Regions from separate parts of the Cytobacillus spartinae genome, predicted to be linked through region 1. Evidence: riboswitches for the same ligand, from Rfam matches in the RefSeq annotation. Region 1 holds a riboswitch; the other holds the start of a gene.
What was found. Region 1 has a riboswitch for lysine ahead of ACFYKX_RS17175 (Na+/H+ antiporter NhaC family protein). Riboswitches for the same ligand answer to the same signal wherever they lie in the genome.
Positions count from the first base shown of each region.

Region 2: another riboswitch for lysine. It lies ahead of ACFYKX_RS24745 (aspartate kinase); the one in region 1 lies ahead of ACFYKX_RS17175 (Na+/H+ antiporter NhaC family protein).

Region 1 covers NZ_JBIACK010000009.1:86,947-92,791, forward strand. The annotation lists gene ACFYKX_RS17165 (HD-GYP domain-containing protein) at 1-660, shown strand, start outside; gene yunB (sporulation protein YunB) at 794-1,552, shown strand; lysine riboswitch at 1,628-1,810, shown strand; gene ACFYKX_RS17175 (Na+/H+ antiporter NhaC family protein) at 2,024-3,580, shown strand; gene ACFYKX_RS17180 (sodium-dependent transporter) at 3,938-5,452, shown strand; gene ACFYKX_RS17185 (methionine/alanine import family NSS transporter small subunit) at 5,452-5,559, shown strand; gene ACFYKX_RS17190 (M23 family metallopeptidase) at 5,652-5,845, opposite strand, start outside.
Region 2 covers NZ_JBIACK010000019.1:62,790-68,634, forward strand. The annotation lists gene trxA (thioredoxin) at 105-419, shown strand; gene uvrC (excinuclease ABC subunit UvrC) at 635-2,407, shown strand; lysine riboswitch at 2,472-2,650, shown strand; gene ACFYKX_RS24745 (aspartate kinase) at 2,964-4,193, shown strand; gene ACFYKX_RS24750 (YslB family protein) at 4,315-4,764, opposite strand; gene ACFYKX_RS24755 (succinate dehydrogenase cytochrome b558 subunit) at 5,140-5,748, shown strand.

The DNA.
Region 1 (5,845 bases):
TCCTTAGCAATCGGCATGGAGCTACAACTGCGTCCAAGAGAATTAGAGTTACTTGGGCTGGGGGCTATTTTGCATGATGTAGGTAAGATGAAGATTCCGGCAGAAATACTATTAAAGCCAGGAAAACTTACTGAAGAAGAATTTTTTGAAGTAAAAAAGCATCCTGAAGAAGGATTCAACATACTAAGAAATGTTCAAACCATTTCATTGTTAGTAGCACATTGTGCGTACCAGCACCATGAGCGGATGAATGGATCAGGGTATCCTAGAGGAATTAAAGGTGCAGATATCCATGAGTATGGAAGAATTATTGCGGTGGCGGATGTGTTTGATGCTGTTACTTCTAACAGAGTATATAGAAGAGCCATGTTACCACATGACGGGCTAGAAATCTTATTTGCTGGAGTGGGGTCACTATTTGATCAAAAAGTGGTAGAAGCGTTTCGACGTGCAGTGGCCATTTATCCAGTGGGGATTACCGTTGAATTAAATGATGGACGTAAAGGTGTAGTATCCAAACAAAACGTTGGTGTGAGTGACAGACCTTTCGTTAGAATTTTAGAAGAAAATGGTCAGACGGTTGAGCCATATGAGTTAGATATGTGTGCAGAGTTAACAGTGGTTATTACTGGGTGTGATACAACTTTCCCTAAAGAATAGAAAAACAGAAATCCATAATGTATCTTCTTAAAAATCACTTTACCAAAAAAATAAAAAAGAAAACAAATTTAAAAATTTTGCGCTAGTTCCCCTCTTTTCAGCATACATATAGCTTGTAAAGGGGGGATTTGTCTTGCCAAAATTTCGCGGTCCGCGGCCGCGGAGAGGTCCTTTGCCGTTTAGGTATGTATTTTTACTTACATTCGTCTTTTTTTCCTTTTCGACAGCAGCGGGCTTATGGATCATTAATGAGGGGTTAAAGCCTACTCTTATAAGCTATGCAGACTCACAAACTAGAAAAATTGCCACTCTAGTGATAAGTAAGGCCATTAACAAAAAAGTAGCTAATGTAATGGATATAAATGAAATTATAGAAGAATCATCAGCTGAAAATGGCGGCTCAGGGATGATCAAGTTTAACACAGAGATTATTAACCGTGTGTTAGCTGAAACTACAAATCTTGTACAGATGAACATTAAAGAAGCTGAAAGAGGAAATTTATCCTCACTAGAATTATTGACAGATGTTGAGATTGAAATGGATGATACTAAAAGTGAAGAGGGAATTGTCTATTATGTTCCTTTAGGGCAAGCGACAAACAATGCGTTATTGGGGAACTTAGGTCCGCAAATCCCTGTTCGATTTAATGCCATTGGAGATATTCGCTCAGATGTTAAAACTAAAGTTACAGAATATGGAATTAACAATGCCTATGTTGAGGTATTTATTCATCTTGAAGTGAATGTCCAAATTATTATTCCGTTTGCTACAAAAATTACTACAGTCAAACAAGATATCCCGGTAGCAATGGGATTAGTTCCTGGAGAGGTTCCTCAGTTTTATGGTCCGGGTGAAGGATCAACACCTTCCTTAGAATTACCAGTTAATTAAATGTAAGAAACTTCTCGACTATTATAAAATAAGTTGCTATACTAAAAAAATAATTTAATAAAACCTTATCATGTCCGATGGGGTAGAGGTGCGACCATTATTAGTACGCTATGTGAGGATGACAACGTTGATCATAGCCGAAAGGGAAGGCCGCCGAAGCAGACTAAGTATGTCAACACTTATTTTGCTGGGGATACTTTTAACAAGAGTATCACTGTCATTATAGAAACTTTTCTATAATGGGGAGCTACAGATCAGGATGGAGAAACTAATTACTTTAACAAGGAGTAATGATAGATTTTTCTCTATCATTACTCCTTGTTTATTTTCTCCTTCGCGCTAACTAGGCTTTTGAGGCATTCATTATTAAATAATGCGCTTAAAAGAATCGACAACGCCTCTATTGCTTAATAGCGCACCGTTTTCTTATGCTCCTACTATCTAGTAAAAATAGAAGGAGAGCAACAAAAGATGATTAACACAGTATTTTCTTTATTACCTCCATTAATTGCGATATTAATGGTTATTCTTACGAGAAGAGTCCTACTATCTTTAGGTGTGGGAATCTTAACAGCAGCAGTTTTGTTGTCTGAGTTTAATATATCAAAAACATTTTCCATTATTCTCACAGCTACAAAAGGAATTTTTATCTCAGATGGAGAGCTTAATACTTGGAACGTATATATTATTTTGTTCTTACTAGTATTAGGTGTAATAACTGCATTCATTTCTATATCAGGTGGAAGTCGTGCCTTTGGTGAATGGGCGATGAAGAGAGTTAAATCACGTGCTGGTGCTCAAATGGTTGCAGCGTTTCTTGGTATTATTATTTTTATTGATGATTATTTTAATGCACTGGCTGTTGGACAAGTATCACGACCCATTACAGATCGCCAAAAAGTATCACGAGCAAAGCTCGCATATATAATTGATTCAACGTCAGCACCAATATGTGTTGTGTCACCAATATCAAGCTGGGGTGCATACATCATTGCTCTGATTGCTCCAATTCTTGTGGCACACAATGTAACGGAAACATCAGCATTCTCTGCTTTTATTCAAATGATTCCCATGAACCTATATGTATGGACCGCAATTGCGATGGTATTTATTGTCGCGTTACGAAATATAAACATCGGAGCAATGAGAGTTCATGAAGAAAGAGCGGTTTTTGAAGGACAAGTGTTAGATTCTAACAAACCTGCTCCAGGTGAATTAAAAGAGGACCTACCGACGAGTAATAAGGGTACAGTAGGTGATTTAACATGGCCTATTTTAGCGTTGGTCATTGGGACAGTAGGATCAATGTTATGGACAGGCTATACAGCTATTGAAGGGAAAGCAACTCTTCTTGCTATTTTTGAAAATACAGATGTAGCGAAGTCCCTAATCCTAGGTGGCTTAGTAGGATTGACCGTTACAATGGTGTTATTTTTCCGCCAAGTATTTATATTTAAGGGTGTTAACGGAAGTTTGATGGTTACTGGGTTAATCGAAGGAGTTAAATCAATGTTACCAGCCGTTTATATTTTAATGTTTGCGTGGGTTATCGTTGATTTGATTGGTCAGTTAGAAACAGGGGCTTTCTTAGCACAATTCGTAGAAAATTCTAATCTAAACACAGCCTATTTACCAGTAATTTTATTCATAATCGCTGGAGTTATGGCTTTCTCTACAGGAACTTCTTGGGGCTCATTTGGAATCTTGCTTCCGATAGCCGGGGAAATATCTGCAGTGACAGATATAAGCATGCTATTACCTGCTATGGCAGCTGTATTAGCAGGCTCCGTTTTTGGAGATCATTGCTCTCCAATCTCAGATACAACAATCCTTTCATCAACAGGTGCTGGATGTAACCATATTGATCATGTGATGACTCAGCTACCATATGCCCTTATATCAGCAGTAATAGCTATTGCCGGTTATGTTGTTTTTGGATTAACTGGAAGTATGGTACCTGCCTGGTTGATGATTATCGTACTGTTATTAATGTTCATCTTTGTATTTAGTAGAAAAAAGAATGTTTAAATGATAAGAAATAAATACTATAGAATGTTTATTGAAGACAAGGAAAAATTTCTTGTCTTCTTTTTTATAATAGAAGAAATTTTTCGACTATTTATTGAATAAGCTTTAGAAAAGGAGGTGCAAATAATTATTAGTATAATATTTTAAAGTGGTAAAGCGTTAGAAAATAATGTGTTATCCATAGCCGAATGCTTGATGGAAAAAAGATTACTATTCTACTAATAATGTTTTGACAGATGAAAAAAAACTAGCTATACTAATTTTATATTATACTAAAAAATCAGAAAATAAAAAAAGTTTCAATTCTTCTTTTAATTACAGGAGATGAAGAGACTAAAGTAGGAGGTAGGATTTACTATGGAAAATCGTCCACAGTGGGGGACACGAGCAGGATTTATTCTAGCAGCTGTTGGATCAGCGGTAGGTCTAGGAAATATCTGGAGGTTCCCGGCAGTAGCTTATGAAAATGGAGGAGGAGCATTCTTTTTCCCTTATCTGTTTGCACTTTTAACAGCAGGGATTCCGCTTCTAATTATGGAGTTTACAATTGGTCATAAGTACCGTGGTTCAGCTCCATTATCGTATGCACGTCTAAACAAAAAGTTTGAATGGCTTGGCTGGTGGCAAGTAGCTGTTTCATTTGTCATCTCAACCTATTATGCGGTAATTATCGCATGGGCTATGTCATTCGCAGTATTTTCGTTCAACCTTAAATGGGGTGACGATCCAAGTGGATTCTTATTTGGAAGCTACTTGAAGTTAGCTGAAACTCCTGGTCAAGTTGGAGGAATCGTTCCAGGTGTATTTATTCCTTTAATTCTCGTTTGGGTTATTACTTTAGGTGTATTATTCAAAGGTGTTAAAAAAGGTATTGAAGTTGCGAACAAAATCTTTATTCCTGCACTTGTAATCTTATTCTTAGTTATCGTTGTTCGTGCTTTAACACTTGATGGTGCCGCTCAAGGTCTAGATGCATTCTTTAAACCAGACTGGAGCAAAATTGCAGATGGAAAAGTTTGGGTAGCAGCTTACGGTCAGATTTTCTTCAGCTTATCTATTGCATTCGCTATCATGGTTACGTATTCTAGTTACCTTCCAAAGAAGAAAACAGATTTAACAAACAATGCATTCATTACTGGTTTTGCAAACTCTGGTTTCGAGCTTTTAGCTGGTATTGGGGTATTTGCTGCATTAGGATTTATGGCAAACCAAGCTGGAGTACCTGTAAATGAAGTTGTTACTGCAGGTGTTGGATTAGCCTTTGTGGTATTCCCGCAAATTATTAATGAGTTCCCTGCACTAAATGGATTCTTCGGATCTCTATTCTTTATCTGTCTAGTTTTAGCTGGATTATCTTCATTAATATCAATCGTAGAAACATTTGTAGCTGGGGTGCAAGATAAGTTTAAAGTTTCACGTACAAAAGCAGTAGCTGTCGGTGGAGGTCTATCTGCATTAATCTCTATCCTGTTTGCTACAAAAGGTGGATTATATTTCCTAGATGCTGCAGACTACTTTATTAACCAATTTGGTGTAGCATTAGCAGGTCTTGTATCAGTAGTTCTAGTTGCTTGGGGATCAAGGGAATTAAAGAACTTACAATCTCATGCTGATAGCATTTCTGATATTAAGCTTGGCGCTTGGTGGAGAATTTGCTTAGGATTCATTACACCTGCTGTGTTAGGGTACATGATGGTTCAAAATATTATCACTAACATTAAAGATAATTATGAAGGATATCCAACTAGCTTCCTTTTATACTCCGGATGGGGTGTAGCAATTGGAGCAATTATCCTCGGATTTGTCTTCATGAAATTCAAATGGGATAAAGGCACACTTGAAGTCACTGACAAGAAGGAGGTATCTCAATAATGTCTGGAAGTGCAATTACAATGATGCTTATTGGGATGGTTATCATTTGGGGAGGACTTGCTGCGAGTATTATCAATGCAGTTTCTAAGTCTAAGAAAGCAAACTAATCTAAATGTTAAAAGGGCTACCGACAAAGAGTCGGTAGTCCTTTTTAGCTTTAAGTGTTGTGTAGGCTATTATTATTCCTATACATTTTTAACTACCTCTTCTTCCTAGCCTTTTGACGCTCTTGTCGCTCCCATAACCTTAAATGTGGGTATGGATCATAAGACCATTCTGTATATCCATTATCCTTGTACATCCCATAATGGAGGTGTGGAGGGAATTTGCCTGACGTTCCAGGAGGACCGTAGCCAGAGCTTCCAACACCGCCTATTAACATGCCAGGTTCAA
Region 2 (5,845 bases), on a different contig from region 1:
TAACAAACGGTGATATACTGACGTTAGAATTTGAGTTTAAAGAGAAGCAAGGGCTTTCATTCGCAACTTAGCCCATGCTGATTAACTTTAGGAGGCAAATAATTATGGCTATTACAAATGCAACTGATCAAAATTTTACTGCTGAAACTAGTTCAGGGTTAGTACTTGCAGACTTTTGGGCACCATGGTGCGGACCTTGTAAAATGATTGCTCCAGTTTTAGAAGAGTTAGATTCTGAAATGGGCGATAAAGTTAAAATCGTTAAAATTGATGTAGATGACAACCAAGAAACTGCAGCTAAATTTGGCGTAATGAGCATCCCAACTCTTCTTGTCATTAAAGATGGAGAAGTTGTTGATAAAGTAGTTGGATTCCAACCAAAAGAAGCATTAGCTGAACGTTTAAATTCACATCTTTAATACAAAGCAAGTTGACTCCTGGCCTGGCTAGGAGTTTTTTTAGTTCAAAAAATCCCCTTCCTACCACTTATAGGTGATTTATCTATCATTAGGAATATTAATATACTTTCAAAAACCCCACATTTTCTTTAAAATAGATAAGTAATTCTAATCTTTTAAAAGGGTCTGGCCCCTTTTTTATATGATAAATTTTTTACGGAGGAGGTGCATTTGCTTTGAACGATACTTTCAAAAATAAACTAGCGCTACTACCAGACCAACCAGGTTGCTACTTAATGAAAGATCGACAAGGTACGATTATCTATGTTGGGAAGGCAAAAGTTCTGAAAAACCGAGTGCGCTCTTATTTTACGGGTTCACATGATGGAAAGACCCAGAGACTCGTTGGGGAAATAGAGGATTTTGAGTATATTGTAACTTCTTCCAATATTGAAGCACTTCTACTTGAGTTAAACCTGATAAAAAAGCATGATCCAAAATACAACGTCATGTTGAAAGATGATAAGACATACCCATTTATAAAGCTAACAGCAGAAAGACATCCTAGACTCATCACAACTCGAAAAGTGAAAAAGGACAAAGGAAAATATTTTGGTCCCTATCCAAATGTTTCAGCTGCGAATGAAACAAAAAAACTTCTAGACAGAATCTACCCTTTAAGAAAGTGTTCAACATTACCTGACCGAGTTTGTCTTTATTACCATTTAGGTCAGTGTTTAGCTCCATGTATAAAAGATGTTCCTGAAAAGACCTATAAAGAAATGGTTGAAGAAATTTCAAGATTCCTAAACGGTGGCTATAAGGAAATAAAAAAAGAATTAACCGTTAAAATGAATGCAGCAGCAGAGGAATTAGACTTCGAAAGAGCAAAGGAGTATCGGGATAAAATTGCTCATATTGAAGCTACAATGGAAAAGCAGAAAATGACGACAACAGATTTTACAGACCGCGATGTTTTCGGATATGCGGTGGACAAGGGTTGGATGTGTGTTCAGGTATTCTTTGTAAGACAAGGAAAGCTTATTGAAAGAGACGTATCAATTTTTCCAATATATAACGAGCCAGATGAAGAGTTTTTAACATTCCTAGGCCAGTTTTATGATCAAACTAGCCATTTCAAACCGAAGGAAATACTTCTTCCAGAAGAGGCAGATGAGGTTCTAGCAGAACAGCTTTTACAGGTAAAAATCCTTAAACCACAGAGGGGACAGAAAAAGGATTTAGTCAAGCTCGCTGAAAAGAATGCTTCTATAGCTTTAACGGAGAAATTCTCGTTGGTCGAACGGGATGAAGAGAGAACGATTAAAGCGGTAGAGCAGCTTGGTACTCAACTAGGAATTTATACACCTCATCGAATTGAAGCATTTGATAATTCGAATATTCAAGGAACGGACCCAGTATCAGCAATGGTAGTTTTTATCGATGGAAAAGCCGCTAAAAAAGAGTATCGCAAATACAAAATAAAATCCGTAAAAGGTCCTGATGACTATGAGTCGATGAGGGAAGTTACTAGACGTCGGTACTCACGGGTTCTAAAGGAAGACTTGCCACTTCCAGATTTAATTATGATAGACGGTGGGAAAGGTCATGTTGAGGCTGTGAGAGATGTACTAGTAAATGAACTAGGTCTTGATATTCCTCTTGCTGGATTAGTAAAAGATGATAAACACCGTACTTCACAATTGTTGTATGGAGAGCCTTTGGAGGTTATTCCTTTAGAAAGGAATAGCCAAGAGTTTTACTTGCTACAAAGGATACAAGAAGAGGTTCACCGTTTTGCGATAACTTTCCATCGACAATTAAGAGGGAAATCTGCCTTCCAATCCATTTTGGATGATGTAGAGGGAATTGGCGAAAAAAGAAAGAAGCAATTGTTAAAGGAATTTGGTTCAGTAAAGAAGATGAAGGAAGCAAGCTTCGAGGATTTTACCAATATCGGTATTCCTAAAAATGTAACAGAAGAATTAATGAAAAAATTACAAGACTAGCTACTCTAAAAATAGTGTGCTATAATGTAAACTAATTTGATATGTCATCACTTTACATTATTAAAGTGAAGGTAGAGGCGCGAGTGCCATTAGTAAAGGCTTGGAGAAGGATGAGTTTCTGAGAAAAGCTTTGAAAGGGGATATTCGCCGAAGTATAGAAAGGCTCATTTCTTTCTGTGCTGGTCCTGCATTAAATAAATGCAGGATTGTCAAGACTTATTGTCTTGGAGAGCTATCTCACTGTGTTTGCGTTGAATGATTTGTATTTTCACGCCCTTTTAAACACAGCAATGAGATAGATCTCATTGCTTTTTTTGTTGTCTAAAGCTATTTTCACAATACTTGCTGTTTTATGAAAAATGATAACTAAACGGAAATTTACAGTAACTAGGGGCATCTTTTCGTTCCAAAAGAGTACCTGTAAGTGAAATTCTTAAGGTTATTAAGGTCATTTTTTTTTAGAAACACAGTAGAGTTAACGAAAAAAAGCCTTGTCAAAAAAAGCGTAAGGGACAAAATAACCTTAAATGAGATCTGCAGAAAGAAGGGGAAAAGTGTGGGATTAATTGTCCAGAAATTTGGTGGAACTTCGGTAGGAAGTGTAGAAAGAATTTTAAATGTGGCTGAACGCGTTATTGAGGAAAAGGAGAGAGGAAATGACGTTGTGGTTGTCGTTTCCGCGATGGGAAAGACAACAGATAAGCTTGTGAGCCTAGCAAAAGATATATCTTCAAATCCCAATAAACGTGAAATGGATATGCTTTTAACAACAGGTGAGCAAATTACCATTTCATTATTAACGATGGCGTTACTCCAAAAAGGTCATGATGCCATTTCCTTTACCGGCTGGCAAGCTGGCATACAAACGGAATCAATCCACGGGAATGCAAGGATATTAAATATAGATTCAACCAGAATAAAGTCAGAACTAGATAATGGAAGAATTGTCGTTGTGGCTGGGTTTCAAGGTATAACCGAGGATGATGCCATTTCAACTTTAGGACGAGGTGGATCGGATACAACTGCCGTTGCCATTGCTGCTACTTTAAAAGCAGATAAGTGCGATATTTATACAGATGTTACAGGAGTTTATACAACAGACCCCCGTTATGTTAAGGATGCTAGGAAGCTTTTAGCTGTATCTTATGATGAAATGCTTGAACTAGCAAACCTAGGTGCAGGAGTTCTTCACCCAAGAGCTGTTGAATTTGCAAAAAATTATTCTGTTCCATTGGAAGTACGTTCAAGCATGGAACGTGAAGTAGGGACAATGATCGAGGAGGAAGTTAGAATGGAACAAAATTTAGTTGTACGTGGTGTTGCTTTTGAGGATGATATTACAAGGGTATCTGTCCTTGGTTTACCTAATTCATTAACAAGTCTGTCTACGATTTTTACTACATTGGCATCAAATCATATCAATGTGGACATTATTATACAGAGTTCCACAAATGAGAATACAACTAATTTATCTTTCTCGATCAAAAGTGATGATTTAAATGAAACCATTAAAGTGTTAGGTGATAATAAATCAAAATTAAATTATATTGGGATTGAATCGGAGTCTGGCTTAGCTAAAGTTTCCATTGTTGGCTCAGGAATGATTTCAAATCCAGGGGTTGCAGCGGAAATGTTTGAGGTATTAGCTGGAAATGATATTCAAGTAAAAATGGTTAGTACGTCTGAAATTAAGGTTTCAACTGTTGTTGAAGAGGGGAATATGATTAGAGCAGTAGAAGCGTTACATCAAGCTTTTCATTTAGCAGGAACTCCTGTTAAAGCCTAGTTAAATTAACAAGATATACTACTATGTTAACAGCAAAAATGTTGTTACTATAATCTAAGAAACAATAAAAAAGCTTTCAGGTGGTATTCCCCTTGAAAGCTTAGCTTTTAAAAATATTCACTTAGTCAACTACATCTTTTTTATCCCATTTTACAGTAAAAATTACTTTTCCTGCACGCTTTTTTGGATGTTCGTATGCTTCTGCAGTAGTTTTCCGTTGGGACTCAATCTGTTGGGCTAGAAATCCTGCCTCAAGCTGAAAAGAGCAATCATCTTTGATCTTGAACCTACGTGTTATTAACTCACTTGAAAGTTCAAATTCTAATTCATTCTTTTTATGCTCGATAAGGCTTAATGTCCCCCAACCTGCTTGTTCAAAGAAGTCCACAACTTGTTCGATGCTATCTAGCGGAAACTTACGAGCTAGCCCTTTTCCTGCCCAATAAAGAATGGCTGGAGTTTCTTTTCCTAATAATTCTGGTAAGAGAATATCTCTTATTAATTCATATCCAAATGCTGAAACAGAAACGATAGGATCTGTAACTTGCTCAATTTGTTTATTGTCACTCATGTTTTCCCCTCTTTCTATTATTCTATTATATACAATTCCAGTGATTTTTAAGCATGAAATCCTAAAAAAAGAGGTCAGGAAGAAATAGTAATAAATGTTATTTTGATATACTCAAAAAATTGTTATTTTCTTTTGCTTTTAAGCAGTATTTACTTTTTTTGTAATATCACAATACCTAAAAAAATTTTTCAATATAAGAGATTTTGTGAATACGTTTTCTTGACGCTCTCTAATGTTGGGAGTAAAATGAACATGTCACATAATTGTAACCAAATGTTAATTAAGTGTTCAAACTGATGGATATTATTGTTTCTCAGTTGGGGATTAAGTGAAACTATACATCCATCACTGTTAAATTTTAAGGGGGGTAAAGTTATGGCAGGGAATCGAGAGTTTGTTTACCGTCGATTACATTCGTTGCTTGGAGTTATACCAGTTGGACTATTCCTAATACAGCATCTTGTAATCAACCATTTTGCTACAAAGGGAGAAGAATCTTTTAACAAAGCTGCACACTTTATGGAAAGTCTACCTTTCCGTTACGCTTTAGAAATAGGTATCATTTTCTTACCTTTATTATTTCATGCAATCTATGGACTTTATATTGCTTTTACTGCTAAAAACAACACTAGTAATTTTGGATTCTTCCGAAACTGGATGTTCCGTCTTCAACGTATCTCAGGTGTTATTACACTAATATTCGTTGTTTGGCACGTTTGGGAGACACGTATTGCTGCTGCGTTTGGAGCTGAAGTAAACTATCAAATGATGGAGAATATTTTAGCTAGTCCATTTATGCTAGGATTCTATATCGTGGGTGTTATCTCTACTATCTTCCACTTTGCTAATGGGTTATGGTCATTTGGAGTTAGCTGGGGACTTACAGTATCACCTAGATCACAATTAATTTCAACTTATGTAACACTAGTGATCTTTATTGCATTATCGTTTGTTGGCCTTCGTGCAATTTTTGCTTTTGTATAAAAATTAAAGCCTAGAGCTTATATATATCATTCATGCTTTTTAAGCAAGCCTAAGATAAACTATTAGATCGGGATTTTATAGACTAACGATTAAGGGA